Regions from separate parts of the Blautia segnis genome, predicted to be linked through region 2. Evidence: predicted binding sites of a transcription regulator. Region 2 holds the regulator's gene; the other holds the start of a gene.
What was found. Region 2 encodes Rex, which represses fermentation and respiration genes when NADH is low (regulators of the CRP and FNR family bind a similar motif). Its sites were predicted from a motif close to ATTGTTAANTANTTAACAAT; they were not measured.

Region 1 (15,869 bases), on a different contig from region 2:
TCGAAAAGTTGGTTCATTTAACACCACAGACCGCCAGGGTAATAAAAGATGGAAAAGAATCTGTTATCCCTGCGGAAAAGGTACAGGTTGGTGATATCCTTCGGGTACTTCCTGGGGAAGGGGTTCCGGTAGACGGAATCATTATTTCAGGACAGACTTCCGTCAACCAGGCGGTTATGACAGGGGAGTCCCTTCCAGTTGATAAGACAGTGGGAGACGAGGTATCCAGCGGAACGGTCAACCAGTTTGGAGCCTTTGAGATGAAGGCTTCCAAGGTTGGGGAGGACAGCTCCATCCAGCGAATGATCCGTCTGGTCCAATCCGCAGACGCTGGGAAAGCTAAGATTGTAGGGATCGCAGACCGCTGGGCTACCTGGATCGTGGTGATCGCGTTAACTGCGGCAGCTCTTACCTGGCTGATTTCTGGAGAGATTATCCGTGCGGTTACTATTCTGGTTGTATTTTGTCCCTGCGCCCTTGTGCTGGCTACCCCAACCGCTATTATGGCGGCTATCGGAAATGCCACCAAGCATGGCTTCCTGGTACGTGAGGGAGATGCCCTGGAACGGCTTGCAAGGGTAAACGTGATTGCGTTTGATAAAACCGGAACTTTAACATATGGTACACCGAAGGTGGTTGCAGCTGTCAGCAACAGCGAAAATTATAACAATGATGATATTTACAGACTTGCAGCCTGTGCCGAGCAGCTTTCCGAGCATCCCCTTGGAAAAGCAATTGTAAGCTGCTGTAAGAAGGAAGGCATCATACTTTCCGGTGCAGAGGATTTCCAGATGATTCCGGGACAGGGAGTCTGTGCAGTGTCAGAAGGAAAACAGGTTCTGGCGGGAAATCCGAAGCTTTTGAAGGAACATGGCGTGGAAATAAAGACCATTGCCGAAAAGTGTGCAGACACTGAGGATAAAACAGGAGAAAGCAAAGAATTAACAGATGCAAGTTTTTATAGTACTCAAAAAATTCAGAGTAAGGCTAATCCGAAGCAGTACATAGAGCGCGGCTGTACCGTTACTTATGTGGCAATTGACGGTCAGTATGCTGGTTTCATCGCTCTTTCCGATACTCTTCGTGAGGAAAGCACCGGCATGATTGACTCCCTGAACAGCCTTGGCGTTCAGTCGGTCCTTTTAACCGGAGACCATGAAAATGCGGCGAAGACCATCGCATCCCAGCTTCATATTAAGGAAGTCCGTGCCAACTGTCTCCCGGAAGACAAGTTGAAATACATTGATGGTTATCAGCAGGAAAACAAAATGGTCTGTATGATCGGCGACGGAATCAACGACGCCCCGGTTCTGAAGCGTGCAGAAGTGGGAATTGCCATGGGCGGCGTGGGAAGCGACATCGCAGTAGACGCAGCCGACATTGCCCTTGTAGACGATGAAGTAAAAGAGCTTCCCCATCTCATTGCTCTTTCCAAGCGCATGATGACTGCCATCAAACTGAACATGACCTTTTCTATGACCTTGAACTTTATTGCAATCGTCCTTGCCATCACCGGAATCCTGAACCCCATCGTAGGTGCCCTCGTCCACAACGCAGGTTCCGTATTGGTAATCACAAATTCAGCATTCTTATTAAAATGGAGGAAAAAATAATGACAATCAAAGTAATCGGAGAAGCATTTCCATGTAGGGAACCACTGCAATCCCAAATCCATGGGCCACAAGTCCGGCAATTACGCTGTCCTCCTCCGTCTCGTAGGCAATCTGGGGCTCCTGGCCGATCTGGCGCAACAGGCCGTCAACTACAGAACGAAGACCGGAGCCTTTGGCAAAATAAACCTGTGGATAAGGAATGGTCTGGGCAAGGTCAATGGTGTGAAACTGCGCCAGAGAGGCGAAAACAAGGTCAAAACGCCTTGCGCAAAGCCCGTCAAGCAGCTGTCCGGTGATGCCTGTATTGAATGTAAAACGGATATTTTCTCAGGATACTGCTTCAGAAATCGTTCTGCAAGCCCGGGAACAAAGTCTTCTCCCAGGGTACAGAGAAGCCCCAGACGAATCAGTCCTTCTCCTCGTCCCACACGCTGAAGGGCGTCCACTCCATTGTCCAGTGTCATAAGAGTCTGCTGTGCACAGGCCAGAAATTGTTCCCCATAATGGGTAAGCACAATGCTTTTTCCCACCTTCTCAAAAAGGGGAACTCCAAGCTCAGCTTCCATCTGTGAAATGGCGTGACTGAGGCTTGGCTGTGCAATGCAAAGATGTTCTGCCGCCCGTGTATAGTGCAGCGTTTGTGCCAATTTTGCAAAATATCGTAAATGTAGCAAATTCATATTCAATTCCATCAATTATTCTTTCAATTTTAAAGGAACTATATAAAAGGGACTTTTGTCCCAAATAAAAGGCATTGATGTAAGGGGCAAAGGACTTTTGCCCCTTGGATTATGTTGATAAAAATTATCAAAGGTATTGCTGAGAATATTTATCAGAATCCATTGGAATCATATGGAAAGAGAGCGCATGCGGGGCATTTGGAAAGTCTGAAATATAGGACTCATGTCCTGCAAATTCCATATTTTTACATTCAAATTGTATTTTATTAAAAGCATGTTCCAAACCGATTGACGGGGAAAAAACAATACCGTATACTACAATCGTTAAACCAATAACAATTCTTCAATATACGCGGAGAACTACAAAATAGAAAGAAAGAGGTACAAGAATGAAAGATTTTGCACAGTGGGAAGGCTTCAGCGGAAGCCGTTGGAAAGAACAGATCAACGTTCGTGATTTTATCCGTCACAATTATACCCCTTATGACGGAGATGATTCCTTCCTGGAAGGCCCGACCGAGGCTACAGACAAGCTGTGGGGAAAGCTGCAGGAGCTGCAGAAAGCAGAGCGTGCCAATAATGGTGTGCTCGACATGGAAACTAAGGTTGTTACAGGCCTGACTGCATATGGACCTGGATACATTGACGAAGATCTGAAGGATCTTGAGAAAGTAGTAGGACTTCAGACAGATAAGCCTCTGAAGCGTGCATTTATGCCATACGGTGGAATTAAGATGGCAGAGAAAGCATGCGAGATGTATGGCTATAAAGTAGATCCGCAGATTCATGATATGTTTACAAAATATGAATTCAAAACACATAACCAGGGTGTTTTTGATATCTATACACCAGAGATGAAAAAAGCACGTCACAGCCATATCCTTACCGGACTTCCGGATACCTATGGACGTGGACGTATTGTAGGTGATTACAGACGTGTGGCTCTGTATGGTATTGATGCTCTGATCGAAGGCAAGGAGAAAGACTTTGCAGCATGCGACCGCCAGGGTATGAGACGCTATGATTTCCAGCTTCGTGAGGAAATTGCAGATCAGATCCGTGCCCTTAAGGGAATGAAAGCAATGGCTGAAATTTATGGCTATGATATTTCACAGCCGGCAAAAAATGCACATGAAGCATTCCAGTGGCTGTACTTTGGATATCTTGCAGCAATCAAGACACAGAATGGTGCTGCGATGAGTGTTGGACGTATCTCCACATTCCTTGATATCTATATTGAAAGAGACCTTAAGAACGGTGTTATCACTGAGAAGGAAGCTCAGGAGCTTGTTGACCACATGGTAATGAAATTCCGTATGGTTAAATTCGCAAGAATCGAGTCCTACAACCAGCTGTTCTCCGGAGACCCGGTATGGGCTACTCTTGAGGTTGGTGGTATCGGTGTTGACGGACGCCATATGATCACCAAGAATGACTATCGTTTCCTGCATACTCTTGAGGACATGGGACCGGCTCCGGAGCCAAACCTGACGGTTCTTTATTCTTCCAGGCTGCCGGAGAACTTCAAGAAATATGCTGCTAATATTTCTGTTAAAACAAGTTCCGTACAGTATGAGAACGATGATGTTATGCGTCCGGTTTGGGGCGATGACTATTCAATCTGCTGCTGTGTATCTGCTACAGAGACTGGTAAGGAAATGCAGTTCTTCGGAGCTCGTGCAAACCTTGCAAAATGCCTTCTTTACGCAATCAACGGCGGTGTGGATGAGAAGCTGAAAATGCAGGTAGGACCGGAGTACAAGCCGATTACTTCCGAGTACCTTGATTATGATGAGGTTATGCAGAAATATGACCAGATGATGGATTGGCTGGCTCATCTGTATGTAGGAACTCTGAACATGATCCACTACATGCATGACAAATATTACTATGAAGCAGCTGAGATGGCTCTGATCGATACAAAGGTTGACCGTTCTTTCGCAACCGGTATCGCCGGATTCTCTCATGTAGTAGACTCCCTGTCTGCTATTAAATATGCAAAAGTAAGAGCAATTCGTGATGAAGACGGAATTACTACAGACTTCCAGGTTGAGGGTGACTTCCCACGTTATGGTAATGATGACGACAGAGCTGACAGCATTGCGAAAGAACTGCTTTCTACATTCATGGAGAAGCTGAAACATATTCATACTTATCGTGATTCCAAGCCAACCACATCTATTCTTACCATTACTTCCAACGTAGTTTATGGTAAGGCTACAGGTGCTCTTCCGGATGGAAGAAAAGCCGGAGAGCCGCTTGCACCAGGTGCTAACCCATCCTACGGCGCAGAGCAGAACGGACTTCTTGCTTCCCTGAACTCTGTTGCAAAACTTGACTACGAGGATGCACTGGATGGAATTTCCAATACTCAGACAATCAATCCGGATGCACTTGGACACAGTGATGAGGAGCGTACAGATAACCTTGTTCACGTACTGGATGGATATTTCAACCAGGGCGCACATCATCTGAACGTAAACGTATTTGGAAAAGAGAAACTGATCGATGCTATGGAGCATCCGGAAAAAGAGGAGTATGCAAACTTCACTATCCGTGTTTCCGGTTATGCTGTTAAATTTATCGATCTGACAAGAGAGCAGCAGCTGGATGTTATTGCCAGAACCTGCCATGACAGAATGTAATTAATAAAGGAAAACAACATGTTAAAAGGCTATGTTCATTCTCTGGAAAGCTTCGGGTCTGTAGACGGACCCGGAGTGAGATATGTAATTTTTCTTTCCGGCTGCGCTATGCGCTGTCAGTTCTGTCATAATCCGGATACCTGGAATATGAAGGAAGGGAAAGAATACACCACGGATCAGCTTCTGCAAACAGCTCTTCGCTTTAAATCCTACTGGGGAGAAAAAGGCGGTATCACGGTGAGCGGCGGGGAACCCCTTTTGCAGATGGACTTTCTTACAGAGCTTTTCCGCAAGGCAAAGGAAGCAGGAGTCCATACCACCCTGGATACCAGCGGAAATCCTTATACCACGAAGGAACCATGGCATTCCAAATGGCTGGAACTGATGAAATACACAGACCTTGTGCTTCTGGATATCAAGCAGATCAATGAGCAGGAGCATGTGAAGCTTACCGGGCAGACTAATCAGAACATTCTGGCTATGGCTCGTGAGCTTTCGGACATGAATAAACCTGTGTGGATTCGCCATGTACTGGTTCCGGGAGGTAGTGACAAGGATGAATATCTGCACCAGCTTGCGGATTTTATCAAGACACTGGGAAACGCCCGGCGCGTGGAAGTTCTTCCGTATCATACGCTTGGTATTTTTAAATGGGAAAAGCTGGGAATCCCATATCCGCTGGAGGGCGTGAAACCTCCAACGCAGGAAAGAATTGATAATGCAAGACGGATTCTTAACGCCATATAAGAGATCGTGAAGCAAACTCCTTAAAGGAAGGTCGCTGTGAGACTGGAAAAGTCTCACGGGGACCTCTTTTAAGTTGCGGGAAATGATTAGTTGTTGTTGGAAAGAAATGAGGAGATTTCTTGTAAAAAACGTTGGCCGTATTTCTTTAGTTTGTTTTGGCCGACGCCGGAGACATCCAGCATTTCGGATTCGGTTCCTGGAAGCTTCTCGCACATGTCGATGAGGGTTTTGTCGGTGAAGACGATGTAGGGCGGGACGGATTCTTCTTTGGCAATCTGGAGGCGAAGCTGGCGTAGGGTTTCGAAAAGGGCGGATTTTTTTGCGGCATTTGGGCTGGAAGTATTAGTGGCTTCGTTGGAATTGCCGGCAGTATTTTCGGCTTCGAAATAGCTCTTTCCGTATGGATTTTTGCGTTTCTTTGACGCGGAAATCTTTTCTTTTTCCTTGAATTTTTTTACAAGGATCTGGGTGTTTTTCTGCTGTAATTCTGAGATATTTCCGACTTTGAGGACACTGTATTCCCCGTCTGTCTGGACGATGTAACCCTGGCGGATCATCTGGCTGATGAGAAGTCTAAGGTCATTTTCCGTGCGGCTTTGAAGCTGACCGTAACAGTTGTAGGAGTCGGCGCCAATCTCTCTTAAGCGGGCCCTCTTGGAGCCAAGCAGGGTACCGATTACAAGGGCCTGGCCGTATCTTCCGCGCATTTCTGTAATGCATCCGATTACCCATTTGGCGTCCTGAGTCATGTCCAGTTCTTCGAATTCCTGATGGCAGTTGCCGCAGTTGTCACAGGGCTGGTCAGTGGATTCCCCGAAGTAATTCAGGATATAATTGCGCAGACAGGAGGTGGTCATGCAGTAGCCTTCCATAATCTGAAGACGCTTTGCGTCCTGATGGCGCACCTGTTCCATTTCAGCGAAATCCATGCCCTCGAAATCCTTGCTGCCAAGGAGCATTTTACTGATCATAACGTCCTGCGGGGAGAAGAGAAGAATACATTCTGCAGGTTCTCCGTCACGACCTGCACGGCCGGCTTCCTGGTAGTAGTTTTCTATGCTCTGGGGCATGTTGTAATGGATGACGAAACGCACGTTGGACTTGTCGATTCCCATTCCAAACGCGTTGGTGGCAATCACAACTTGGGCGCGGTCATAGATGAAATCATCCTGGCTTTCCTTGCGGATCTCTGTGTTCATTCCCGCATGATAACGGGTGACAGAAACACCCTGTTTTAGCAGCTGTTCATACAAAGTATCCACGTTTTTGCGGGTGGCGCAGTAGATGATACCGCTTTCGTTTGCGTGACTGGCTATGTAGTTTGCAATGAAGGTATCTTTCTGTTTTCCTGTAAGATGCTCCACTCGATAGTAGAGATTTTTTCGGTCAAAGCCAGTGATGACAATGTTTGGATTCTTCAGTTCCAGAATTCTTGCAATGTCGTTTTTGACCACTTCTGTGGCGGTTGCGGTGAAAGCACTGAGGATCGGATGTCCAGGCAGCTGCCTCACGAAATCTACGATTTTCAGGTAGCTGGGACGGAAATCCTGTCCCCACTGGGAGATACAGTGTGCCTCGTCTACTGTCACCATGGAAATGGGAGTATGCAGGGCAAACGCCAGAAAAGAAGCCGTTTCCAGCCGCTCAGGTGCCACATAAATAATCTTGTACACACCTCTTGCGGCGAAAGAAAGTGCCTTGCTGATCTGTCCTTCTGTAAGGGAAGAATTGATATATGCCGCATGGATTCCCGCTTCATTTAAGGATTTCACCTGGTCCTGCATAAGCGAAATCAGCGGCGAAACCACCAGCGTAATCCCCGGCAAAAGCAGCGCCGGAACCTGATAACAAAGGGATTTCCCAGCCCCGGTAGGCATAATCGCCAGCGCATCCCTGCCGTCCAGAATCGTATCTATAATTTCCTCCTGCCCCTCACGGAAGGAGTCATATCCGAAATAAGTTTTTAAAATCTGCAAAGGAGTGATCGTTGAACTTCCCATCTGCAGATTGGAACCTGTTGTATTCAATGTCATAATTGTCCTTTCTCTATTTATTAACCATTTTCAGTGCCGCCGCAGCCGTTTCCCCCGTCAGCTCTGTAATACTGGAAAGCACCGGAACATCCCCATATTTTCGGTTTTCATAAAACGCATAATAGCATCCATACAAGATATACGTCAGCATAATATTAATATCCCGGTTCTCCCGATACTGTGGATAAGCCCCAAACACCAATTCCTTCAAAGCAATCTCAATCTTCTGCACCAGACACTTACTCCTGCTCCCCGAAAACAAAATCCCAATCAGCGCATCCTTCGCCAGAAACCCCATAAACAGCTCTCGCGAAAAATCCGCCGTATCCTCCAGTACCTTCTCCGGATGGCTCAAATTCTCCATAATAGAAACCACCACCTCCGTCTCCAGCGTATCCGAAAGATGATAAATATCCTGATAATGAGAATAAAACGTAGACTTATTGATCCGCGCCCTCTCACACAACTCCTTAATCGTAATCCTCTCTAGCTCCCTATGCGATCTCAATTCAATAAACGCATTAATAATACTCTGTCTTGTCTTTTCAACCCTAATATCCATACACTTTTCCTGCTCCTCCTGGCGTCCGCTTTAGCAATATAATTATCCAACACTTTTTTGAAAAAGTTGGATTTCCAACCAAAGTCGTTTTTCGATGGTAGCAATTCCTTTCCCATACAATTATAATCCCTATTATACAAAGAAAACCAACTACTGTCTAATAACTTTTAAAATCAATCACAATAGAAATGGGAGAGGGTATTTATGGATTTTTACAACTTTTACACCGGCAAAGAATTTGAAGCCTATCAGTACCTGGGCGCACACGTCTTGGAAAGCGGCACCACCTTCCGCACCTTTGCCCCTGCAGCACAGCGCGTCTCCGTAATCGGAGAATTCAACGGCTGGACTGAAACCCCAATGAACCGCGTCCACGATGGAAATTTCTGGGAATGCACCATTGACGGTGTGGGCTCCGACCTGATGTACAAATACAGAATCTACCGCCAGGACGGCTCCTTCATAGACCATGCAGACCCCTACGCATTCTACAGCGAAATGCGCCCCGGCACCGCATCCAAAACCTATGCCCTTGGCGGCTACAAATTCAAAGATGCCAAATGGCAGAAAGGCTGCAAGGTAGGCCATGACAAGCCAATCAACATCTACGAGATGCATTTCGGCTCCTGGAAAAAACGGGGAGAAGGACAGGAAGACTGGTACACCTACGAAGAGCTTGCCCCAATCCTCATCGCCTATCTGAAAGAATACGGCTACAACTATGTAGAAATCATGCCTCTTTGCGAGTATCCCTGCGATGAATCCTGGGGCTATCAGGACACCGGATATTTCAGCCCAACTGCCCGCTACGGAAAGCCGGAAGAACTGAAATCCTTTGTAGACCAGTGCCATCAGGCAGGCATCGGCGTAATTCTGGATTTCGTTCCTGTGCATTTTGCTGTGAATGATTATGCACTGGCAGAATACGATGGAACCGCATTATACGAGTACCCCAACATGGCAGTTGGACGCAACGAATGGGGCAGCTGCAACTTTATGCATTCCAGAGGTGAGGTATGCAGCTTCCTGCAGTCCTCCGCATATTACTGGCTGAGAGAATTCCACTTCGACGGACTTCGCATGGATGCGGTAGGAAACCTGATCTACTGGCAGGGAGACGCAAACCGCGGCGAGAACCTGGCTGCTCTTAAATTTATCCGCACCATGAACCAGGGACTGAAAGAGCGTGTCCCGGAATGCCTGCTTTTTGCAGAAGATTCTACCCCTTACCAGGGTGTTACTAAGGCTGTCTGGGAGGGCGGACTTGGCTTTGACTACAAATGGGATCTTGGCTGGATGCACGACACCCTGTCCTATTTCCAGGCAGATGCAAATGAAAGAAGAGAGAAGTACCACAAGCTGACTTTTTCCATGATGTACTACTACAATGAGCGCTATATTCTCCCTCTGTCCCATGATGAGGTCGTCCACGGAAAAGCCACCATCGCCCAGAAAATGAACGGCGGATACGACGGCAAATTCCCTCAGGCAAGAGCCTTTTACATGTATATGTATGCACATCCAGGCGCAAAGCTGAACTTCATGGGAAATGAACTGGCACAGCTCAAAGAATGGTGCGAGAAAGACGAGCTTGACTGGATCCTGCTGAAATTCCCGATCCACGAAGCTTTCCACAAATTCATGGCAGACCTGAATAAGTGCTATCTGACGAATAATGCATTCTATCAGAGAGATATCCGCCAGGATGGCTTTGAGTGGGTGGACTGCCATCAGGAGCAGAAATGCATGTACCTGTTTGAGCGAATCAGCGGGGATCAGAAGATTCTTGCAGTGTTCAATTTCTCAGATGAAACTCAGGAATACACCCTGGAAAAGGATTACGCCGGATATGAGCTTCTCCTTGCCAGCGACATGGTAAAATACGGCGGCAAAAAGCGCTACACCAAGAAAGAAAAAGAAATCAAGGGCGGAAAAGCGGTATTCAAAATGGGACCGTTTTCCGCAAGATATTATCTGGTGAAGTAATATTGAAAAGCAGACAGCAAAGGGCATGCTTGAAACGCTGTTTCAAGAGCTTTGCGAAAAGTAGTCCAGAGCTTGGAGAGCATTGCAATTTGTCACAGTATTTGGTATAAACAAAAGACCTGCATCCAAATAAAATGCTATAATCGAAACTTACTATAGTTCATTTATCTGGAGTGCAGGTCTTATTTCATGTATTAATCTGTAACTATTTGGCAGGCAATATTCCGTAAAGCGTGCAGCCGTGAGAGTATGGGATTACGGCATTTATTTATCCGGAGCCAGATGGCTCTTGATTGCGGCAAAGCTCTCCGGGCTTATAACGTGCTCGATGCGGCAGGCATCGGAAGTAGCAGTCTCAGGATCAACGCCCAGGCTGATCAGCCAGGAGGATAAAAATTCATGACGCTCATAAATCATATCCGCAATCTTCTGACCGGATTCAGTAAGATAAATATATCCTTCAGGAGTGACGGTGATATGGTTCTTCTCACGGAGATTCTTCATGGCAACGCTGACACTGGACTTCTTAAAACCAAGCTCATCAGCGATATCAACAGAACGGACAACGGGTTTCTTCTTGCTGAGGACGAGAATTGTCTCCAGATAGTTCTCAGCGGATTCATTTGATTTCACGATAGATCACCTCAATTTTCTAGCTTGTGTTGCTGTTCAAGTATAATAATTATAGGATACCATAGTTTACTGAATTGGGCAATTATTTTTTGACCAGTTTATCCGCAATCTTTTATGCATTTTATGCATGTTTTTTATTTGATCTCTTTTTGGGGCTTTTTCTGAAATCTGGAAAGCAGGAGCAGTACGGCGAATGTGATGACTTCCGAGCTTAAAAAGGAGCCCCATACGCCGTTTATTCCAAGGAGTTTCGATAGGATTACGGCACTAACGGCGATGGCGAAGATTCCGCGCATGAGGGAACCTGTGATGGCTGGGCGGGCGTTGTCAGTGGCGGAAAAATAGGCCACCAGCATAATATTAATGCCTGCAAACAAAAAGCCAAGAAAGTAGATTCGAAGTCCGATATGGGCATAATTCAAAAGCAGAAGATTGTTTTCACTGTTGAAAATCCCGATTAATCCATCTGTAAATCCCCAGGAAAGAGCCACTGTAACAAGCTCCAGAACCAGGCAGGAAAGAATACTCCATTTCAAAAGCTTTCGTACATTTTCCTGTTTTCCCTGCCCATAATTCTGGCTGATCAGCGGCTGTGCGCCCTGCGCCAGTCCGTTGAAAATAGACATGACCACCAGGGAAAGATTGGCAATAACGCCGTAAGCAGCTATGCCTACATTTCCTGCAATATCCAGGATCAGCATATTGAAAATAATGGTAATAATTGCAGAAGAAAGCTCTCCCACGAATGCGGAAATTCCAAGCTGGCAGCAGGAAACAAGGTGTCGGATAGAAGGGCGCTTCCACTGAAATTCCACCTGATTTTTCTTACTGAGAAAGTGTGTGGAACAGATGGTCATGGTTACCGCAGGGCTAAACGCAGTGGCAAGTGCCGCACCGGAAAGCCCCAGTCCCATAGAAAACATGAAAATATAATCAAACACAATATTAAACAGGCTTCCTGCAATAGCGCCGATCATGGCCCGTGAGGTAGCATGGTCATTCCGGGCAAAGGCTGTGAAGGTGTAATTGGACATAAACAGCGGCGTAGTGATCAGCATAATTCTGAGATATCCTTTTCCAAGATGGATCAGTCTCTGATCGGCACCAAGGAGCTCAAGAAATTTTCCCGGAAGAAAAATTCCTGTGAGAATAAAAGGAATGCTGCAGATCAGGCACCAAAAAATAGACTGTGTGAAATAAAAATCCGGATTTCCGCCCTGGGCTTTGCTGATGGAATATCTGGTAGCAGAGCCGATGCCAATCATGGCGCCGATTGCATAAACCAGCCCGTAAACAGGCAGGATCAAGTTCAGCACCGCCAGTCCATCTGCACCTGACTGAACGGAAATAAAAAAGGTATCTGCAAGAATATACACAGAAATCCCGATCATGCCAGCCACACTCTGTGTGATGTATTTGAAAAATTGTTTTAACATTTTAAGCGGTTATCCTTTCTGAAATATATTTTTATCATTATTGTTATAAAAACAAATGAAGAAAATATTGTACCCGGACGCAGGATTCTGCGGATCCAGAAGGGGATAATGTCTGTTTTGCTTTATCATAAATGAAAATGATACTCCTGAAATGAAATTTATCAAAGACCTGTTCATTATACAATAGGAACAGAAACCTGTAAATATGGGAAACCGTAACATTTCACAGTATTTTCCCATGACAAATCATGTACCGGGTAGTATAATAAAAATAATTATTGATTTCGTGAGGATTCATTTTGGAGAGGATTTTGAAAAAAGCTTTGGGAAAATACAGTCAGATAAGGTGAATCATTATGCTGGAGAAAATCACTTTTTTCAAAAAATATTTCTGCAGGATGAGCAGCGAAATGCATCCATCGCCCACGCGGTTCTTTCGGAATTTGACTATGTATGCTGGATCGATCTGGAAACCCAGGGGTATATTCTGTATTATTCTGCAGATGAGAAAACCGTGGTTCCCCAGCATTCCGCAGGAAATTTTGACCAGGTGATCGGGGATTTTAATTTACAGTATATTGTGCCCGAAGAGGCAGAAGCGGACAAGGCCCTTTACGAACCCAGGAAGAATGGAAAAAACAGCTGCACAGTGCGGCACGATACAAAGAAATAAAAGCTTTGAAACAGAACGGATTTTGAAAAATATCAGAGAATCTCAGCTGACAGAGGTTCTCTGATATTTTTTTGCTGGGAAATTTAATGGCGCAGTGGGAGAATTGTATATACATCCCCCAGGGGGGCTTGCGGAAAGAAAGCGTTTTTGATAAAGTTTTAACATTGGAGTATATTTGCGGAATATACAACTTTAGATTTATGCGGAGGAAATACAATTGGATAGATTGCTGGATGAAATAGAGAGCTATTGGAGTACCCGGACAGAGGGGTATTCTGAGGTGAATGAAAAAGAGCTGAAGGGGATGCAAAAAAAGGCATGGCTAAAGACCCTGGAAAGTGGATTTTTGGAAAAAAAACTTTCTGATAACGACAAGGAACAGCTGCGGATCCTGGATATCGGTACAGGCCCTGGCTTTTTTCCAATGATTCTGGCTGAGGCTGGTTATCACGTAACGGCTGTGGATTACACCCCTGGAATGCTGGAAAAGGCTGCTGAAAATGCGGCAAAATTTATTGGAGAAAAGAGCAGCAATATTGAATTTAAGAGGATGGATGCCCAGGCCCTGGAGTTTGAGGATGAGAGCTTTGATGTGATCATTTCCAGGAACCTGACATGGAATCTTCCTCATCCGGATCAGGCATACGGGGAATGGCTTAGGGTGCTGAAAAAGGGCGGAAAGCTTCTGAATTTTGATGCCAACTGGTACGGCTATCTCTATGATGACAAGAAGCGGGAAGCCTATGAAAACGACCGCAGGAATGTGGAAAAAGGCAGCCTTGACGACCATTATCTGTGCACGGATATTGACCGCATGGAGAAGATCGCACTGCAGGTTCCATTGTCTGAGACAAAGCGCCCGGGATGGGATGTGAAGGTCTTGGAAGAACTGAAAGCAGAAAAAATAGAGGTAGATGAGAACATCTGGCAGCAGGTGTGGAGTGAGGAAGAAAAGCTGAATTATGGGTCCACGCCTATGTTTATGATTAAGGTTACGAAATAACAAGAGGAACTAAAGCGTAATGGTCAGCAGGCAGTATTCTGAATCATTATGATGATTAAAGCTACCATATGGAAAGGATAAAAGAATGGGTGATACAATAAATATCGGCGGTCTTTGCGCGGCACCGGGACAGCGCGTCCACGGCTTTATCAGCATTGGAGATGGTGAATTTTCCCTTCCTGCGACGATTGTCCGCGGGGAAAAGCCAGGCAAAACGGCTCTGATCACGGCGGGAATCCATGCAGGAGAATATGTGGGAATCCAGAGCGCAATAGAGCTTGGAAGAGACCTGAAAATTGAGAAAATGACGGGAACAGTCATTATTGTAAAGGTAGTTGGAAGGGACGAATTTGAGAACCGCCACGGTTCTCTTTGCAGGGAAACAGGCGAGAATCTGAACCGTGTTTTTCCTGGTAAAAAAGATGGAACCAAGTATGAGAAACTGGCCTATGCAGTGGTGAATGAACTGCAGAAAAAAGCAGATTACTACATTGATCTTCACAGCGGAGATGACTATGAGAAGCTGACTCCCTATGTCTATTACGCAGGAAAAGCAGACCCGGAAGTAACTAAAATCTCCCGTCAGATGGCAGAACAGGTGGATGTGCCCTATATGGTGAAATCCGAGGTGGCATCTGGCGGAAGCTATAATTATGCAGCATCCTGCGGCATCCCTTCCGTCCTTCTGGAACGAGGCGGAATGGGCGACTGGGATACAGAAGAAGTGCGTTCTATGAAGCGGGATGTGCGCAGTATTTTAAGGTTCCTTGGAATCTATGACGGACACGCAAGCCTGCGAAAATATTATCCGCTGAATGTAACCCAGGTGCAGTATCAGTCTGCTTCTTATACCGGAATGTGGTATCCCCAGAAGAAGGCGGGAGACCTTTTTACAGAGGGTGAGATCCTTGGTTATGTGAAGGATTATGAGGATAATATTCTGGAAAACAGTGTAGCTTACGGGGACGGAGTGATCCTTTATCAGGCAGGTTCTCTGCAGGTATTAAAGGATGGTCCAATGGTAGCTTACGGCAGGATCAGCTATGAAGAAGATGACCGTAAGGAGAAAATTGCCGCTTACTGGACCAAGAGAAGTGACAGCTTTTTGGAGCAGAGAAGAGCGGAACTGCACAGTGCGCTGGCAGACAGATGGCTGGAAGAAATCCGGAAATATCTGCCTGAAAGGAAGGAAAACACCCTGGATTCTGAAGAAAATGGGAATAAAGAGGTAGGAATGAGTTTGAAAAAGCCGCATAATGGAAAGCTTAGAATATTAGATGTAGGCTGCGGAACCGGATTTTTCACCATCCTTCTTGCAAAGCAGGGACATCAGGTAACTGGCACGGATCTTACCCCGGACATGGTTGCAAATTCCAGAATCCTTGCAAAAGAAGAGCAGGTAAACTGCAATTTTGAGATCATGGATGCGGAGCATTTAAGCTTTGCAGATAACAGCTTTGATGTGGTCATTTCCAGAAACCTTACCTGGACATTGCCGGAGGCTGCACAGGCCTACAAGGAGTGGACAAGAGTCTTAAAGCCAGGCGGAGTACTTTTGAATTTCGATGCTAATTACGGTGCCGTGGATTTTGCTGAGACCTCCGATCTTCCGGAAAATCACGCCCACAAGCAGCTTGGGGACTCCCTGATGCAGGAGTGCGAGGACATCAAGCGACAGCTCCCAATCAGCTCCTATATCCGCCCTGCATGGGACGTGGAAGAGCTTGGAAAAGTGGGAATGGAGCAGATTTCCATAGATCTTGGAGTGAGCAGAAGAATGTATAAAGAGAAGGATGCCTTCTACAATCCAACCCCAATGTTCGCAATCGCAGCAACAAAAGGCAGCTGCAACTGAGGA
Region 2 (15,869 bases):
GGGTATAGCTGTTCATAAGGCTCTCCAGCTTTTCTCCGGCCACATATTTCATTTCCTGCTCAAGGGTACGGATCTTCTCCTCCATATCCAGAATGTACTGCTTGGTGGTCAACAGCTCTTCGTAGATGGTGTGATGGCCGTGAATGTCCTGATACTGGGCAAGATAGCCAATCTTTTTGTCCTTTGCAATAACCACATTACCGGAATCTGCGGAAATCTCCTGCATGATAATGCGAAGGAGAGTGGTCTTTCCGGCACCGTTATTGCCGATCAGGGCAGCCTTTTCCCGTTCTTCTATGTGAAAAGAGGCATCCTGCAAAATGACCTTCTCCCCAAAGGATTTGCAGATGCTCTGACATGATAAAATCATAAGTTCCTCCTTAACTGTAGGTGCTGGATGTGGGCAGATATAATCATTCCTGCCGTCATCCAGACCCTTATTCTTAATATTATACTTGAAATCCTGCATTTTTGAAAGAATAATTGTCGAATTACAAAAAAATATGCAAAAATTTGTAAGACTGCACAAGTAATCCCATGAAAGCACTGAAAAATATAGTATTTCTGCATTTTCTGCTTATTACAAACTTATCGCCATTTATCGTAAAATATCGTATTTTGATGTTAAATTGGTGTAGTAATTGGTACAGTAACGGAAAATCAGATAGCTTTTATGCTCTTTTTTTGTCCTTTTTTCTAAATTACACATGAAGTTTATGTGATAGGCAAAAAGTTATCTATGAGAAAATTAGCTTTAAGCGATGAAAATTTGTATAAACAAAAAGTTACACAAAATATAAGCACATTTAGAAATATAATATTAGCAATAATTGTATGTACTGAAGATAGGTAGGTCTGTTTAGGATTGCCCTTTATAGAATTAGAAATTGAAGAATTTCCACCTGTTTTTATAGGGAGACATTAATTATGGAAAATCTAAATGCTTTTCTTTGACACAGTTTATCGCGCAAACCTATGGGATTATGCCAGGGTACCACATGAATAAGGCGCATTGGATATCTGTGATATTAGATTGCTCTGTTGGAGATGGTAAAACGCTGGATTTTTTAGATATGAGTTATGATTTAACTGATACGGGAAGAAAATAATTTTTTTAAATACCCTTTAGGAATAGAAATAAACCTAAAGGGTATTTTCCAGCCGGGATATGGTCGATCACAATTCCGTTTTGGATAGATTCAATCTTTAACATTACAGCACCGTCCTTCCTGTCAGCGGATCCGGGACTTCAAGCAGAGCCATGATCAATGCCATACGGATATATTTTCCGTTCTGCACCTGGTCAAAATAAGCGGCTCTTGGATCCTGGTCCACGTCTGTGGCAATTTCGTCCACCCTTGGGAGAGGATGGAGAACCGGCATATCCGGCTGTGCCAGATTTAACTTTTCCTGGTTCAAAATATAGGTATCCTTTAACCGGACATAATCTTCCTCGTTAAAGAAACGCTCTTTTTGAACCCTTGTCATATAGAGCACGTCCAGCTTTGGAAGGGTTTCCTCCAGACTGGTGACTTCTTTGTAAAAAGACTGGTTTGGCTTTAACGTTTCTTCAACTACGTAATCCGGAATCTTAAGCTCCTCCGGGGAGATGAAGTAGAACTCATTTCCAGGATGACGTACCAGGCTGTTTACCAGGGAATGCACGGTTCGTCCAAATTTCAGGTCACCGCAAAAGCCTACTGTTAAATGATCCAGATGCCCTTTTCTCTGGCGGATGGTCATAAGATCAATCAGTGTCTGGGTAGGATGGTTATGTCCTCCATCACCGGCATTGATAACAGGTACTGTGGCGTACATGGATGCGCGAAGGGGTGCACCTTCCTTGGGATGGCGCATTGCAATGATATCTGCATAGCAGCTTACCACCCGGGCAGTATCCGCTACCGTTTCTCCTTTTGTGGCACTGGACTGTTCAGCCCCGGCAAAGCCAAGGGCTTTTCCGCCAAGGCTTAGCATGGCAGATTCAAAGGAAAGACGGGTTCTGGTACTTGGCTCATAAAAAAGAGTGGCAATCTTTTTCCCATCTGCCACATGGCTGTACACTTCCGGATTTTCTGCAATGCGGTCTGCCAAATCCAGAACTTTTGTAGTTTCTTCAAGGGTAAAATCAAGTGGATCGATCAAATGTCTCATAACCAGGCTCCTTTTGTTAAAAACTGATCCCGTCTGGCTCCGACGGAAATAAACTGGATCTCATGGTTCAAAAGCTGTTCCAGAATACGGATGTAGGATTTGGCCTTCTCCGGAAGCTCATCATAAGTCCGGCAGCTGGAAATATCGCAATCCCAGCCCGGGAGCATTTCTATTACCGGCGTATAACTTTCCAGTTCCTCCATAGGATCAAAGTCCATTACTATAACTCCATCCTGTTTGTAGCCTGTAATCACAGGAATCTCTTTCATGGAACTTAACACATCCATTTTGGTCAGTGCAATTATATCTGCATTCTGGCATTTTAATCCATAACGGCTGGCTACGGCATCAAAGGGCCCAACCCTGCGGGGACGGCCTGTGGCAGCACCATATTCGCCGCCCGCTTTTCGAAGCTCTTCTTCCCAGGCATCGGACATTGCTTTTTCTGCTACAAAGGGACCGGCACCAACACAGGTAGAATATGCTTTTAAAACGCCCACCACATGATCCAGGGATTTTCCCGGAATTCCGGCACCGATAGGGCCATAGGCAGAAATGGTAGAGGAACTTGAGGTATAGGGGAAAATACCATAATCAATATCCCTCATGGCGCCAAGCTGGGCTTCCAGCACTACCTTTTTGTCCTCTGACAGTGCCTGTTCCAGAAACTCACCCGTGTCTGCAATATAGGGACCAAAGAGTTCAGCCTGTTCCTCACACCAGGTAAGAAGTGCAGGGTAGGACATGGGCTCCTGATGGTAGCAGCCTGCAAGCTCCAGGTTCTTTGCCTCCAGCATGGTTTTTAATCTGGCTTTTACGGAATCCTCTTTTAAATGCAGCAGATCCCCAAGACGAAGGGTTTTCTTACGGTACTTGTCACTGTAGGCATAGGCGATTCCACGGCGGGTAGAGCCAAAGGCGCTGTCGGTTTTTGCCAGCCGGTTTTCTTCTAACTCATCCTGTACCTTGTGCCATGGCATGGAGATCGTGGCACGCTTTGAAAGCTTCAGATGATCCGGTGTAACCCGGATTCCTTTTTTCTCTATTTCATGGATTTCCCGGGAAAGATGTTCCAGATCGACTACCATTCCGTCCCCGAGGACACATACCACACCTGGATGTAAGATACCAGATGGGAGAAGATTTAAGACAAATTTACCCTGGTCGGTGACCACTGTGTGACCTGCGTTGTTGCCGCCCTGGTAGCGGACGACCACATCTGCCTGCTCCGCTAAAAGATCGATCACACGTCCTTTTCCTTCATCGCCCCAGTTAATACCGGTTACTGCTGTAAGCATTTGTTCCTCCTTTGAAAACTGTCCGGGCTGCCATATTACAATGAACAGCTTTTGGCCCTGTCACAGTGTTCTTTTTTATTCGGGTACATAATACGCTTGACGCAGGAATAAGTAAAAACTATAATTGATATAGTTGGAATAAACATATGATATGTCAAAAGAAAAGGAAAAATATTATGGACGTAAATTTCGAATATTACAAAATTTTTTATTATGTGGCAAAATACCACAACTTTACCAAGGCAGCCCAGGCTTTAAACAACAGCCAGCCTAACATCACCCGGGCCATGAACTGTCTGGAACAGCAGCTGAATACCACTTTATTTATCCGTACTAACCGTGGGGTACAGCTTACCCCGGAAGGAGAACGGCTTTATACCCATGTGCTTGGTGCAATGGAGCAGTTCCAGGTTGCAGAAGAGGAGCTGGCGGACAGCTCCGGGCTTTCCCACGGAAGTGTAGCCATTGGCGCCAGTGAAACTGCCCTGAATATTTTTCTGTTAGACAAATTAAAAAACTTCCATATGACTTATCCGGGAATCCGGCTGAAGCTTTATAACCATTCTACCCCGGAAGCCATTGAATCCGTAAAAAGTGGAAAGATCGATTTTGCAGTAGTTTCCACTCCGGCAGAGGTGGATTCCCCGTTGAAACAGATCATGCTCATGCCCTTCCAGGAGATCCTGGTTGGCGGTACCACGTTTACCGCCCTTGGAAGCCAGGAGCTTTCTCTTCGGGAGGTAAAGAACTATCCGCTGATTTCTCTTGGACGGGAAACTATGACCTATAAATTTTACAACAGTGTATTTTTATCCCATGGCCTGGATCTTTCCCCGGATACGGAAGCCGCCACTGCGGACCAGATCCTGCCGCTGGTAAAATGTGAACTTGGCCTTGCCTTTTTGCCCCAGCCAATGGCAGCCCCATCCCTTCTGAAAAAAGAAATCGTACAGATCCCACTAAAAGACGAAATCCCGGAGCGTCAGATCTGTCTGGTGTATGACAGCCAGCATCCTATGGGCGCTGCGGCAAGGGAATTAAAAAACACAATTGTAGCTGGGCGGGTTTAAAACCAGCGTATGGAGAAAATTTTAGTGAGTTGTAAAAAACTTGGAGGAGGTATCCTATGGATTACATCAAAGAAGCAAAAAAACTTGGGTTTTCAAATGCGGCAATCATGGATACACAAAAACTTGTGTTCAAACCGGAATATCGAAAGTTTTGTGAAGAAAATCAGTGTGGATGTTACAACGTGAATCCCGCCTGTCCACCTGAATGCGGAACAGTAGAATCTATGAAACAAAGGGTATTCGCCTATGAAAAAGCGCTTATTCTCCAGACGATACAAAACAAGGATATGGACTACAAAATGGCGAAGCTTGCGCACAATAAACTCACCGAACAGCTGGCCTCTAAAATAATGGAATCTGGAAATACAGACCTGCTGATCATGTCCGCTGGTCCTTACAGGCACCATTCCTGCATGTCCGCCTACTGTGTTGATGCCCAGGAAATGGCAGATGCGGTGGGAATGATCTGCTGGGGGACCGATGATAAGATACGGTATTTTTCACAAATTTTATTTCATGGAAACTTGTAATGGAAAACACATACAACGGTCAATGATATGGCAGACATAAAAATATGATATGAAAGAGAAAATTTTCATTCTATTGCGGTATGACTATAACAATGCTATAATCCCTCCTGAAAAGAGATAAGTACAGCTCTCATCATGATCCAAACAGAAAAAGAGGCGTTTTAGTATGAAAACAGTTTTACCAAGAGAACATGCTGTAGAAGATATTTTTTCCAAAATCCTGGCTTCCCCGGAGGCATCAAGAAGACTTCGTGAAGTGTTTTACCAGTATCTGGATGATGAACATATGCTGGTGGATGAGGATCCGGACCACTTTTTGCAGGTACTCTTTCACGCTTACCAGAACGGGGATGTAAGTGCCCTTCTTCTGGAATTGTGCGGAAAAAGTATGTTTGATCTGCTCCGCGAAGCCTATCTGATCCCAAGAAAATTCCACGGAAAGGCAGGAGAGAATCCGGTCCTTCTTACCAATGTGGAAGGAGAGCTTCTTAAAGATGCTGGAAAGATGGTTTCCGCCCATGACTATGGAAAATTTAAGGAAACCTTTGACCGGCATGAATGTGTACCAAGATCCAGACTTTACCTGGCAGATGGATATGACATTGTACGCTCTTACACGGATGGGCTGGAAATTAAAGAGGAAAAAGAAGAGCGCCAGCGTGGGATTTTAATCCTCTATGCACTTCCGGATACCTGCAAGCTGGGGCTTACAGAGGCGCAGGCCTATGCGGTTGTATGGAAGACTTTCCAGGAGATCCAGCAGGCAGCACCCCGTGCAGTGGTTTTTTATGGACAGGAGACCGGCGTAAAAAAAGAAAATCCAGAGAAACCCTTTGATGAACTTGGCGTTTTGCTTCCCATCCATGAATTTGAAAAGAAAATGCTCCAGCATATGGAGGAAATTGACGGGATCGTCCTTGCCTGCAGGGAGCGGATGATGGAACTTGCAGGAAATGACAGCCTGAAATTATAAAGGGACTTTTCGGAAGGAAGTGGGCTTATGCAGCCAGAGATGGTCAGAAAAAATCATATGGACGTGGAGTGGCATGAATACACCGATGCAAATGGCCAAAATACCCCCGTTATAAATGCAAGCATCACCGAAAAGGCTTCCATTATCGGACGTGTGGGGATCATGTTTTTATCCTGTGGGACTGGAGCCTGGAGGGTCCGAAGCTCCATGAATGCCCTGGCCGAAGCAATGGGAATTACCTGTACCGCAGATATCGGACTGATGTCCATTGAGTACACCTGTTTTGACGGGGAAAACGGCTTTACCCAGTCTTTATGCCTTACCAATACAGGGGTGAATACGTCAAAGCTGAACCGGCTGGAGCATTTTATCCGTAACTTTGAAACAGAGGGAAAAAACATGTCCGGGGAAGAGCTTCACAGCTATCTGGATGAGATTGAAAGGATCCATGGCCTTTATTCCCCGGCAGCCCTGGGACTGGCTGCCGCCATTGCATGCTGTGGATTTACCTTTCTTTTAGGCGGAGGACCAGTAGAGATGTTTTGTGCTTTTATTGGAGCAGGACTTGGAAATTTCCTTCGCTGCAAGCTGACCAAGCATCATTTTACTTTGTTTCTGGGTATTGTTACATCTGTCTCCCTGGCATGCTTTGTATATGCAGGATTATTAAAATTAGGGGAAATCCTGTTTGGGATTTCCATTCAGCATGAAGCAGGATATATCTGTGCCATGCTTTTTATCATCCCTGGCTTCCCCTTTATTACCAGCGGAATCGACCTGGCAAAGCTGGATATGCGTTCTGGTATGGAAAGGCTTACTTATGCACTGATTATTGTCCTGGTAGCCACTATGTCTGCCTGGATCATGGCCATGCTTCTTCACTTACAGCCGGTGGATTTTATAAAGATCCATATGTCTGCTGCAATGTGGATTCTCACACGGCTTATTGCAAGCTTTTTCGGCGTGTTCGGTTTCTCCATCATGTTTAACAGTCCGGTAAGGCTTGCCTGTTCTACGGCAGTACTTGGTGCAATTGCAAATACCCTGCGGCTGGAGCTTGTGGATCTCGCCACCTTACCTCCGGCAGTGGCCGCATTTATCGGAGCTCTGACAGCTGGGCTTCTGGCCTCCCTTCTGAAAAATAAGGTGGGCTATCCAAGGATTTCCGTGACAGTGCCTTCTATTGTGATCATGGTACCGGGGCTTTATTTATACCGTGGATTTTATAACCTTGGAATCATGTCCTTATCCCTTTCCGCATCCTGGTTTGCAGCTGCGCTTCTGATCATTGCAGCACTTCCGCTGGGACTGATCTTTGCAAGGATTTTGACAGATAAGGCGTTTCGGTATTGTACCTGACTTGAATTGCAAACAGGTGCAAGCTGCTAAACCGGTCCGGCAAAAGGAGGTGGCTGATATGTTAAGTATGATTTCCTATGCTGAAGAAAACGGCGAAAAAAAGGCGAAAACCGCTTAGGGACGCTTATGAATATGATAGAGAAGTATATTGCGGATAAAATAACATCTTTATGTGAAAAACGTGATATCAGTAAATACAGATTATCACAGTTTTTTCAGGAAGGTAATTCGGAGAATCTGACAGAAAAACAGAAAGAAGTTCTAAGGGTTTGAAAAATCATTCCTGCAATCTGCACGCCCCACTTTGCGGTATATTTCACCCGAATTCGGCCTACGTAGCCCGGATGTTTTCCTTGTGCAAAGCGGAGTAAGGGGGTATAATAAAATCAGTTTTTTGTATAATTTTAAAAGCTATAATAAGGAAATCGGCAAACCAGATGAAAATTTGGGACGCAAAGCTACAGGACCTGTAAAATGGTAGCCAGTTGCATAAAGTGAGGTGCACTGTCTGTTTGGCAGTGCTTTTATTATAACATGAATTATTAATAGTACATGATAGGTAATTGCGAAACAAGTTCGCAATCCTGATTAAAAAGCGGTAAGAATCCTGCAACGCAGAATTCTTAAGATGAAAAGTAGGTGCTTTTAAATTTAGACATGACTAAAAGACTTCCCAGATAAACTGCGAAGTCATGAGATGGATGCTTTTGTATCTCTGGAGGAATCCATCTGGTCTGAATAGGGAATATCTTCGGTTACTACTATTGGCAAATCGGGCATATATTTTGCAATAAATAAAGAGTCCTTTTTTTAAGGCAGATCTGTATAAGAAGTACTTTACGCTTGAGTATAATCGGAGTCTTACAGGCGGAGAAAAATCCTGGGTGAAAGAAAAACTTACGGGTATGCTGGCAGAATATATCTCTTATGCCAAAGACTGTCTGGGGAATCAGACACTGAAATTTAAGATACAGGACTGCAATGATTATGATGAAATGCTTCAGGCACTGATATATGATAACGATCAAGACTTCAAGAGTGTTCCACTTACAAATATACTCGTACTTTTAAGAAAGGCAAGAAAAGCAGAAGCTGTCGCAAAATGTCATCGGGAACTTATGATCTGATACTTATGGATATCCAGATGCCAAACATGGATGGCTATCAGGCAACCCAGTGTATCCGGCATTTAAATGATAAAAAGAAGGCAGAGATCCCGATCATTGCCATGACAGCAAATGCTTTTGAGGAAGACAAAAAAAGAGCATTTGATGCGGGCATGAATGAACATATAGCGAAACCCATTGATATTGAGAAACTGAGAGTGGCCATTCTTTCTGTATTGAATAAACAGAAAAACTGACAGACTGGGAAGAACAACAGCAGGATAATAAAGATGAAAAGAATAAATAAAAAGATAGGAAAAAATAAGAATAAAAGATTATGTTTGAGCATTTTTGCAATTATTATGCTGCTTTTTGTATCAGCTTCTGTTTATGCGTCGGAGATAAAAAGTGACGGGGAAACAACTCAGGCAATGGAAGAAGAAAATAAAACCGTGAGAGTCGGGTATTTTCCATATTCCAATTTTCAGGAAGGCGGTTCCGGGGAACACAAGCAGGGAGCAGGCTATGAGTATCTTCAGAAAATTTCTTATATAACCGGCTGGAAGTATGAATATGTCTATGCTTCCTTTAAAGAGTGCCTGGATATGCTGGAAGCTGGAGAAATAGATATACTTGGAAATGTCAGTTATACACAGGAAAGAGCAGAAGCTATCAATTTTTCTTCTTATGAGGAGCTAACGGAACGATACTGGATCTATACCAGGGAGGACCATGCGGACCTTACGGATGGTGATCTAAAGCAGATAAATGGCTGCCGTATCGGTGTTGCAGATGGAAGCTATCAGAAAGAACTTCTGGAAAAATGGCTGGACAGCAATCAGATCCAGGCAGAGGTTGTTGCCTGTAAAGGCTATGATGAAATGATAGAAAAACTGGATGCAGATGAACTGGAGGCTCTTGTGATTCCGGCACTGTCTGTCAACAGCGATTTTATTGCCATTGCCAATATCGGGGCAAGTGACTGTTATTTTGGTGTATCAAAATCCAGACCAGATCTGTTAAAGGAATTAAATTCTGCCCTGGAAGAAATCAACAACACAGAAACGGACTACAGCAGCAAGCTGTATGCCCGTTATGAAGGAAAAGCGGTCATAAATTATGCACTCAACAAGGAAGAAAAACAATGGCTGGATGCACATGAAAATACAATCCGTGTGGGATATCTAAAGGATAATCTTCCTTTTTGCGGTGAAGAAAATGGGAAACTGACAGGAATCCTTGGAACCGTTTTGAACACTGTCCAGGAAAAATATGAAATCACGATCAAGGCAGTTCCCTGTTCCACGGGAGTGCAGATGAACGAGGCATTGCAATCTGGTGAAATAGATATTGCCGGTCCTATCATTCAGGATCTTTATATGCAGGAACAGTTTCAGGTGGTTTTGACGGATGTAATCTTTGATATTACGCCGGTTGTTATTTACCAGGGGAAAGAATATAGCAGCAGTCTCTCTGCAATCGCAGCGACAGAGACCTCACTGTATTCGGAATTGATGGTGTCCCTTCTTTTTCCAGATGCAGAGATCAAACAATATGACACACAAGAGGAATGCCTGGAGGCAGTAGCAAAGGGAAAAGTAGGAGCAACGGTTATTCCCTCTTCAAAAATCAATCTTCTTAATGAAAGTCCACTGACCAAAAGTCTGTCATTTGCAGAAATGGCAAAACGGCAGGAATTAGCGATGTTTACAACGAGAGGAAACAGAAGAGCAGCTACCATTATCAATAAAGCAATTGAGCAGTCATCCAATATTTTAAATGGCGTTGTCCTTGCGCAGAATTCCGTTTCAGAAAAGAAAATGACCTTGCAGGATGTCCTTGCAGAGTATGCCGACTTCGCTATCGGAATTTCATTTGTGATTATTTTTGTACTGCTTCTTCTGGTCTATTTCCTTTCCGTAAGCAGGAAAAAACAAATGGAAGCGTTGAAAGAAGCACAGAATGCAAATGCGGCGAATATTGCAAAAACAACATTCCTGAACCATATGTCCCATGACATCAGGACACCAATGAATGCAATTGTCGGATTTACAGATATTGCCCTGAAGAGGAAGCCGGACGAAGAAGTGGAGAATTGTCTGAAAAAGATCAGGCAGAGTTCCGAATATCTGATGACACTGATCAACGATGTGTTGGATATCAGCCGCATTGAAAGTGGTAAACTGGAATATAAACCAGTACCGGTAGATCTCAGGGATATGATAAATACTGTTTTGTCGATTGCAAGGGGATATATGGAAAACCGTGACCTTAATTTTTATGTTTCAAGAGAAGAACTTAAAAACCCCTATGTAATGGCAGATGAACTCAGAATCAGGGAAGTATTGCTCAACATTATCAGCAATGCAGTCAAATTTACAAAAGACGGAGGCACTATTTCATTTATTGCAGAAAACAGTCTGGGTAATGATGAGCACCATATAATCGTGCGCTATCGTATATCGGATACCGGAATTGGTATGAGTGAGGAATTCCAGGCAAGAATATTTGATGAGTTCAGTCAGGAAAATGATGGAGCAAGAACCAGTTATAAGGGAACCGGACTGGGAATGGCCATTGCCAAACAGTATGTAAATCTTATGGGTGGGAAAATTGAAGTCAGCAGCAGACAAGGTATTGGCTCAACCTTTACGGTAGAAATCCCCCTGCTTATAGCAGAACAGGTATTGACTGAAAAGGAAGAAAATTTAAGGAAAGATATGGATTTACAGGGTTTGCATGTTCTTTTGGCAGAGGACAATGATTTAAATGCGGAGATAGCAGTAGTTTTATTGGAAGAAAAAGGGATGGTTGTAACCAGGACTGTAGATGGCAAATCTGCTCTGACACAGTTTTGCAATACAGCTCCCGGGACTTTTGATCTGATCTTGATGGATATTATGATGCCGGAAATGAATGGATATGAATCGACAAAAGCCATCCGAAATCTGCCGGACCGTCCGGACGGAAAGAAAATACCTATTATTGCAATGACGGCAAATGCATTTGCAGAGGATGTACAGGCTGCTTTGAATGCCGGGATGAATGATCATGTGGCCAAGCCAGTTGATATGGAGATTCTGATATCTGTCATCACAAAATATATAGAACGATGATTCAGGTGTTAAAAATGGATTGAAAATTTCACATGGAATGGAGCTTGAATATTTGGTACTAAAAAGTGGACGATTTCGATCATTTAGTTGCGATAGTAATAAAATATATTGAAAAAAGTAGGAGAAATTCAGTTGTTAGAGAAAGCAGTTCAGTCTGCAATATATGAAAAAGCTCTTAAAAATCATTATATAGAAATTCTGTATATTGATTTTGAAGATACAGGAAAATGCATAAAGCTTCATCAGGATACGAAGCTGCGTAGTGGTGAAAACATTTTCCCAGAGTCGGATGAGCAGATGTTTGAGGATTATATCTGTGAGAAAATTATGCGTTATGCATCTGGTGATACAGAGGATCTTAACCGGGTAAAGCAGCAGATGATGCTGTTGCAGAAGAATGAAGAATTGTCAAATGCACTTCATTATAGCCAAAAACGGGATGAAGAGCTTACAAAGGCATTGGAGACGCCGTACCATAGAAGCAGCCAGTTTCAGCTTTGACTCTTTTTTCTGCCACATACGATATCCCAGAGGTACAGACAGATAGAGTGCATGGACATGGTTCTTTACCGGGATACAAAGCATGATACTTACAAAGCAGTGACCATTAAGGCAGCTGGAACCATTATGTGCTGCGTGGTCAAAAAGTTTTGTGATTTTGCACAACTTTGATTGACAAGAAAATAACATTTCGGTATAATTGACGTAGTGTATCGCGGAAAAGTATAGGCAGCGGGAACAAGGAGGGGAACATTTTGGAGGCGAAAGAAATCTCAAAGGCAGTGGTTAAGAGACTGCCAAGGTATTATCGCTATCTGGGGGAACTGATGGAAGAGAAGGTAGAGCGTATATCTTCCAATGATCTGAGCAAGAAAATGCACGTAACTGCATCCCAGATCCGTCAGGATCTTAACAACTTCGGCGGTTTTGGACAGCAGGGATACGGATACAATGTAGAATATCTTTACACAGAGATCGGCAAGATCTTAGGGCTGGACACCATCCATCCCATGATCATTCTGGGTGCAGGTAATCTGGGACAGGCACTTGCCAATTATGGGGATTTTGAGAAAAGAGGATTCCGCCTTGTAGGAATCTTTGACGTGAATCCGGTTCTGGAAGGAATTTCCGTTCGCGGCATTGAGATCCAGATGATCAGCCGGCTTCCGGAATTTATGAAGGAGAATCAGGTGGAAATCGCCATTCTGACACTTCCCAAGAACAAGGCCAAGGAGATGGCGAAGATTCTCATTGAGAACGGAATCAAGGCAATCTGGAATTTCGCACATACAGATCTGGACGCTCCGGAGGACGTAATCGTGGAGAATGTCCATCTTTCCGAGAGTCTGATGGCTTTGTCCTACAATTTAAGCCAGTATCGGAATGAACATACAGAGAAATAGAAGTTAAAGAGGACTGCTGCTTGTCTCACTGGAAGATTTACAGGAGACCGGGCAGCAGTTTTGCATATAGACGCGAAAGGAAATGATTTGTTGCCTGACGCGTCAGATGAGGAGCTGATCATGAAAAAAGTTGTGACCTGCAGCCAGATGAAGCTTCTGGACCATGAAACCATTCACAGCATGCACGTACCGTCACTGGTGCTGATGGAGCGCGCAGCCCTGGCTGTCAGAGATGAAATCGTGAAGTACCTTCTGGGGAAAAATCCCGATGGCAGCTGGCAGCATGAACGTGTCCTGGCAGTCTGCGGTTCCGGCAACAACGGCGGCGACGGCATTGCCATTGCAAGGCTGCTTCACTTATCCGGGATCCATACGGAGATTTTTCTTGCAGGAAATCCGGACAAAATGACCGAAGAAACCAGACGCCAGTGGGAAATTGCCGCCAGCTATCAGGTGCCGGTAACGAATAACCCGGTATGGAGTGAATATACTGTTATAGCAGACGGGATTTTCGGCGTGGGGCTTTCCCGGGAAATTGCGGGAAAATACAGAGAAATCATCGACTGCATGAATCAGGCAGAAGCCTGCAAGGTGGCAGTGGACATTCCGTCTGGCATCCATGGTGATACAGGAGCCATTCTCGGCGTGGCTTTTAAGGCAGACATGACGGTAACCTTTGCATACCGGAAACGGGGACTGTGCCTTTACCCAGGAAGAATGTACGCGGGAAAGGTTGTGACAGCAGACATTGGAATTTACGACCGGGACCCGAAAGGCATCCAGATTGCAGAAAAAGCAGCCTGTCACATGGAGCAGACAGACCTGGCAGAGCTTCCTTTAAGAGCCCCCTGGGGAAATAAAGGAACCTTCGGGAAAGTCCTCCTTATCGCAGGCTCCCCTGGAATGTGCGGCGCCGCCTGCCTAAGTGCCAGCGCAGCCCTTCATGGCGGAGCAGGAATGGTGAAGATCCAGACCGTGGAGGAGAACCGCGTTCCCCTTCAGACCCTTCTTCCCGAGGCAATGGTAACCTGTGAATTTAACGAGGAAGCCAACCAAAAGAACCTAAGCTGGTGCGATGTGCTGGTGATCGGCCCGGGACTTGGAACAGACGGAGTGGGCAGAGAGCGAATGCTCTGGTTTTTGAAAAACGGGGCGGCAGCGAAAAAGCCTGTAGTCATAGATGCGGACGGGCTGAACCTTCTGGCTGAGCATCCGGAATGGCAGGAATTTATAAATGAAAATACAATTCTGACCCCGCATATGGGAGAGATGAGCCGTCTGACAGGCAGCAGCATTTCTCATTTGAAAGAGGATCCGGCAGCCGCGGCCTTTGAATTTGCAGACAGAAGCGGGGGCGCCTGTGTGCTGAAAGATGCCTGCACCGTAATCGCAGACCAGGAAGAACACCTGTATTTCAATCTTTCCGGCAATTCGGGAATGGCAACTGCGGGAAGCGGGGATGTACTTTCCGGCATAACGGCTGCAGTGCTTTGCATGTATCACAGCCAGGAAGAAAAGCCGCCGGTTTCTTATCAGGCAGCCATGGCCGTTTATATCCATGGACGTTGCGGGGATTTTGCCCTCAGGAAAAAAGGAACCCACGGCATGACCGCACAGGATCTGATCGAAGCACTTCCAGAAATATTGAAGCTTTCGGAGGGGGAAAATTAGAGCGTACTCCCAAAGCGGAAATGATTTTTTAAACAGGTTACATCGGTGAACAGTAACGAGGAGAACATTATGGAAAAATATAACAGAATTAAGGCGTTGATTTCCCTTGATGCCGTGAAATATAATTTTGAACAGATGAAAAAGAACATAAAAGAAGGGACGAAGATCATTGCCGTGATCAAGGCAGATGCATACGGACATGGCGCAGTCCCCATTGCGGCCATGCTGGAGAATTTGGATTACATCTGGGGCTTTGCCACTGCGACTGCCCAGGAAGCCCTGCAGCTGCGCCGGGAAGGAATCACCCGGCCGATTCTGATCCTGGGACTTGTGTTTGAAGAGTACTACGAAGAGCTGGCAAGAGAGGATGTGCGCATGGCAGTCTGTGATTATGAAACTGCCCGCAAATTTAGCGAGGCGGCAGCCTCCTGCGGCAAAAAGGCGCTGATCCATCTTGCGGCAGACACCGGCATGACAAGAATCGGATTCAAGGACAGCGAAGAGAGTCTGGAAGAGATCCGCAGGATTTATGAGCTTGACAATGTGGAAGTGGAAGGCCTGTTTACCCATTTTGCAAGGGCAGATGAGTATGACCGCACCCCGGCCATGGTACAGCTGAAGCGCTACCTTGACTTCGCGGACCTTCTGGAGAAAAACGGCATCCATATTCCTCTTCACCACTGCTCTAACAGCGCCGGAATCATCCGTGTGCCGGAGGCAAACTTAAACCTTGTCCGCGCCGGAATCACCATTTACGGCATTTACCCGTCCGAGGAAGTGGAGAAGGATATTGTGAAGCTTCAGCCGGTAATGTCCTTAAAGAGCCACATTTCCTATGTAAAAGACGTGGAGCCGGGAACGGAGGTAAGCTATGGCGGAACCTACACCACAGACCGCGTCACCAGACTGGCTACCATTCCGGTGGGCTATGCAGACGGATACCCAAGAATGCTCTCCAACAAGGGCTGGGTGCTGATCCACGGCAAAAAGGCGCCGATCTGCGGAAGAGTCTGCATGGATCAGTTTATGGTAGATATAACCCACATTCCGGATGCAAAAACAGGGGATGAGGTGACACTCCTTGGCACAGACGGAGAGGAAGAGATCACAGCAGACACCATCGGGGATCTGTCCGGCCGCTTTTCCTATGAGTTTGTCTGTGATATCAGCAAGCGCGTTCCAAGGATCT

Region 1: pflB (formate C-acetyltransferase) is a predicted target of Rex. The motif match lies at 2,614-2,633, and genes of this name have one in related genera.

What each region holds. Positions count from the first base shown of each region.
Region 1 covers NZ_JACOOT010000005.1:17,281-33,149, reverse strand. The annotation lists gene H8S54_RS02325 (heavy metal translocating P-type ATPase) at 1-1,613, shown strand, start outside; gene H8S54_RS18005 (LysR substrate-binding domain-containing protein) at 1,620-1,814, opposite strand; gene H8S54_RS02320 (LysR family transcriptional regulator) at 1,763-2,260, opposite strand; gene pflB (formate C-acetyltransferase) at 2,683-4,938, shown strand; gene pflA (pyruvate formate-lyase-activating protein) at 4,957-5,685, shown strand; gene recQ (DNA helicase RecQ) at 5,772-7,718, opposite strand; gene H8S54_RS02300 (TetR/AcrR family transcriptional regulator) at 7,732-8,280, opposite strand; gene glgB (1,4-alpha-glucan branching protein GlgB) at 8,485-10,266, shown strand; gene H8S54_RS02290 (metal-dependent transcriptional regulator) at 10,531-10,899, opposite strand; gene H8S54_RS02285 (MATE family efflux transporter) at 11,034-12,335, opposite strand; gene H8S54_RS02280 (hypothetical protein) at 12,541-13,008, shown strand; gene H8S54_RS02275 (class I SAM-dependent methyltransferase) at 13,226-14,011, shown strand; gene H8S54_RS02270 (methyltransferase domain-containing protein) at 14,097-15,866, shown strand.
Region 2 covers NZ_JACOOT010000039.1:53,494-69,362, reverse strand. The annotation lists gene abc-f (ribosomal protection-like ABC-F family protein) at 1-370, opposite strand, end outside; gene H8S54_RS18385 (MmcQ/YjbR family DNA-binding protein) at 951-1,109, shown strand; gene H8S54_RS19505 (aspartate carbamoyltransferase regulatory subunit) at 1,115-1,213, opposite strand; gene pyrB (aspartate carbamoyltransferase) at 1,213-2,154, opposite strand; gene H8S54_RS16665 (adenylosuccinate synthase) at 2,151-3,452, opposite strand; gene H8S54_RS16660 (LysR family transcriptional regulator) at 3,629-4,522, shown strand; gene H8S54_RS16655 (DUF2284 domain-containing protein) at 4,579-5,052, shown strand; gene H8S54_RS16650 (DUF4866 domain-containing protein) at 5,219-6,025, shown strand; gene H8S54_RS16645 (threonine/serine exporter family protein) at 6,053-7,384, shown strand; gene H8S54_RS19210 (DUF6783 domain-containing protein) at 7,600-7,704, opposite strand; gene H8S54_RS19205 (DUF6783 domain-containing protein) at 7,675-7,755, shown strand; cyclic di-GMP riboswitch class I at 7,802-7,877, shown strand; gene H8S54_RS18380 (hypothetical protein) at 8,269-8,511, shown strand; gene H8S54_RS16635 (response regulator) at 8,487-8,747, shown strand; gene H8S54_RS16630 (ATP-binding protein) at 8,781-11,606, shown strand; gene H8S54_RS16625 (hypothetical protein) at 11,739-12,107, shown strand; gene H8S54_RS16620 (redox-sensing transcriptional repressor Rex) at 12,362-13,009, shown strand; gene H8S54_RS16615 (NAD(P)H-hydrate dehydratase) at 13,130-14,680, shown strand; gene alr (alanine racemase) at 14,750-15,869, shown strand, end outside.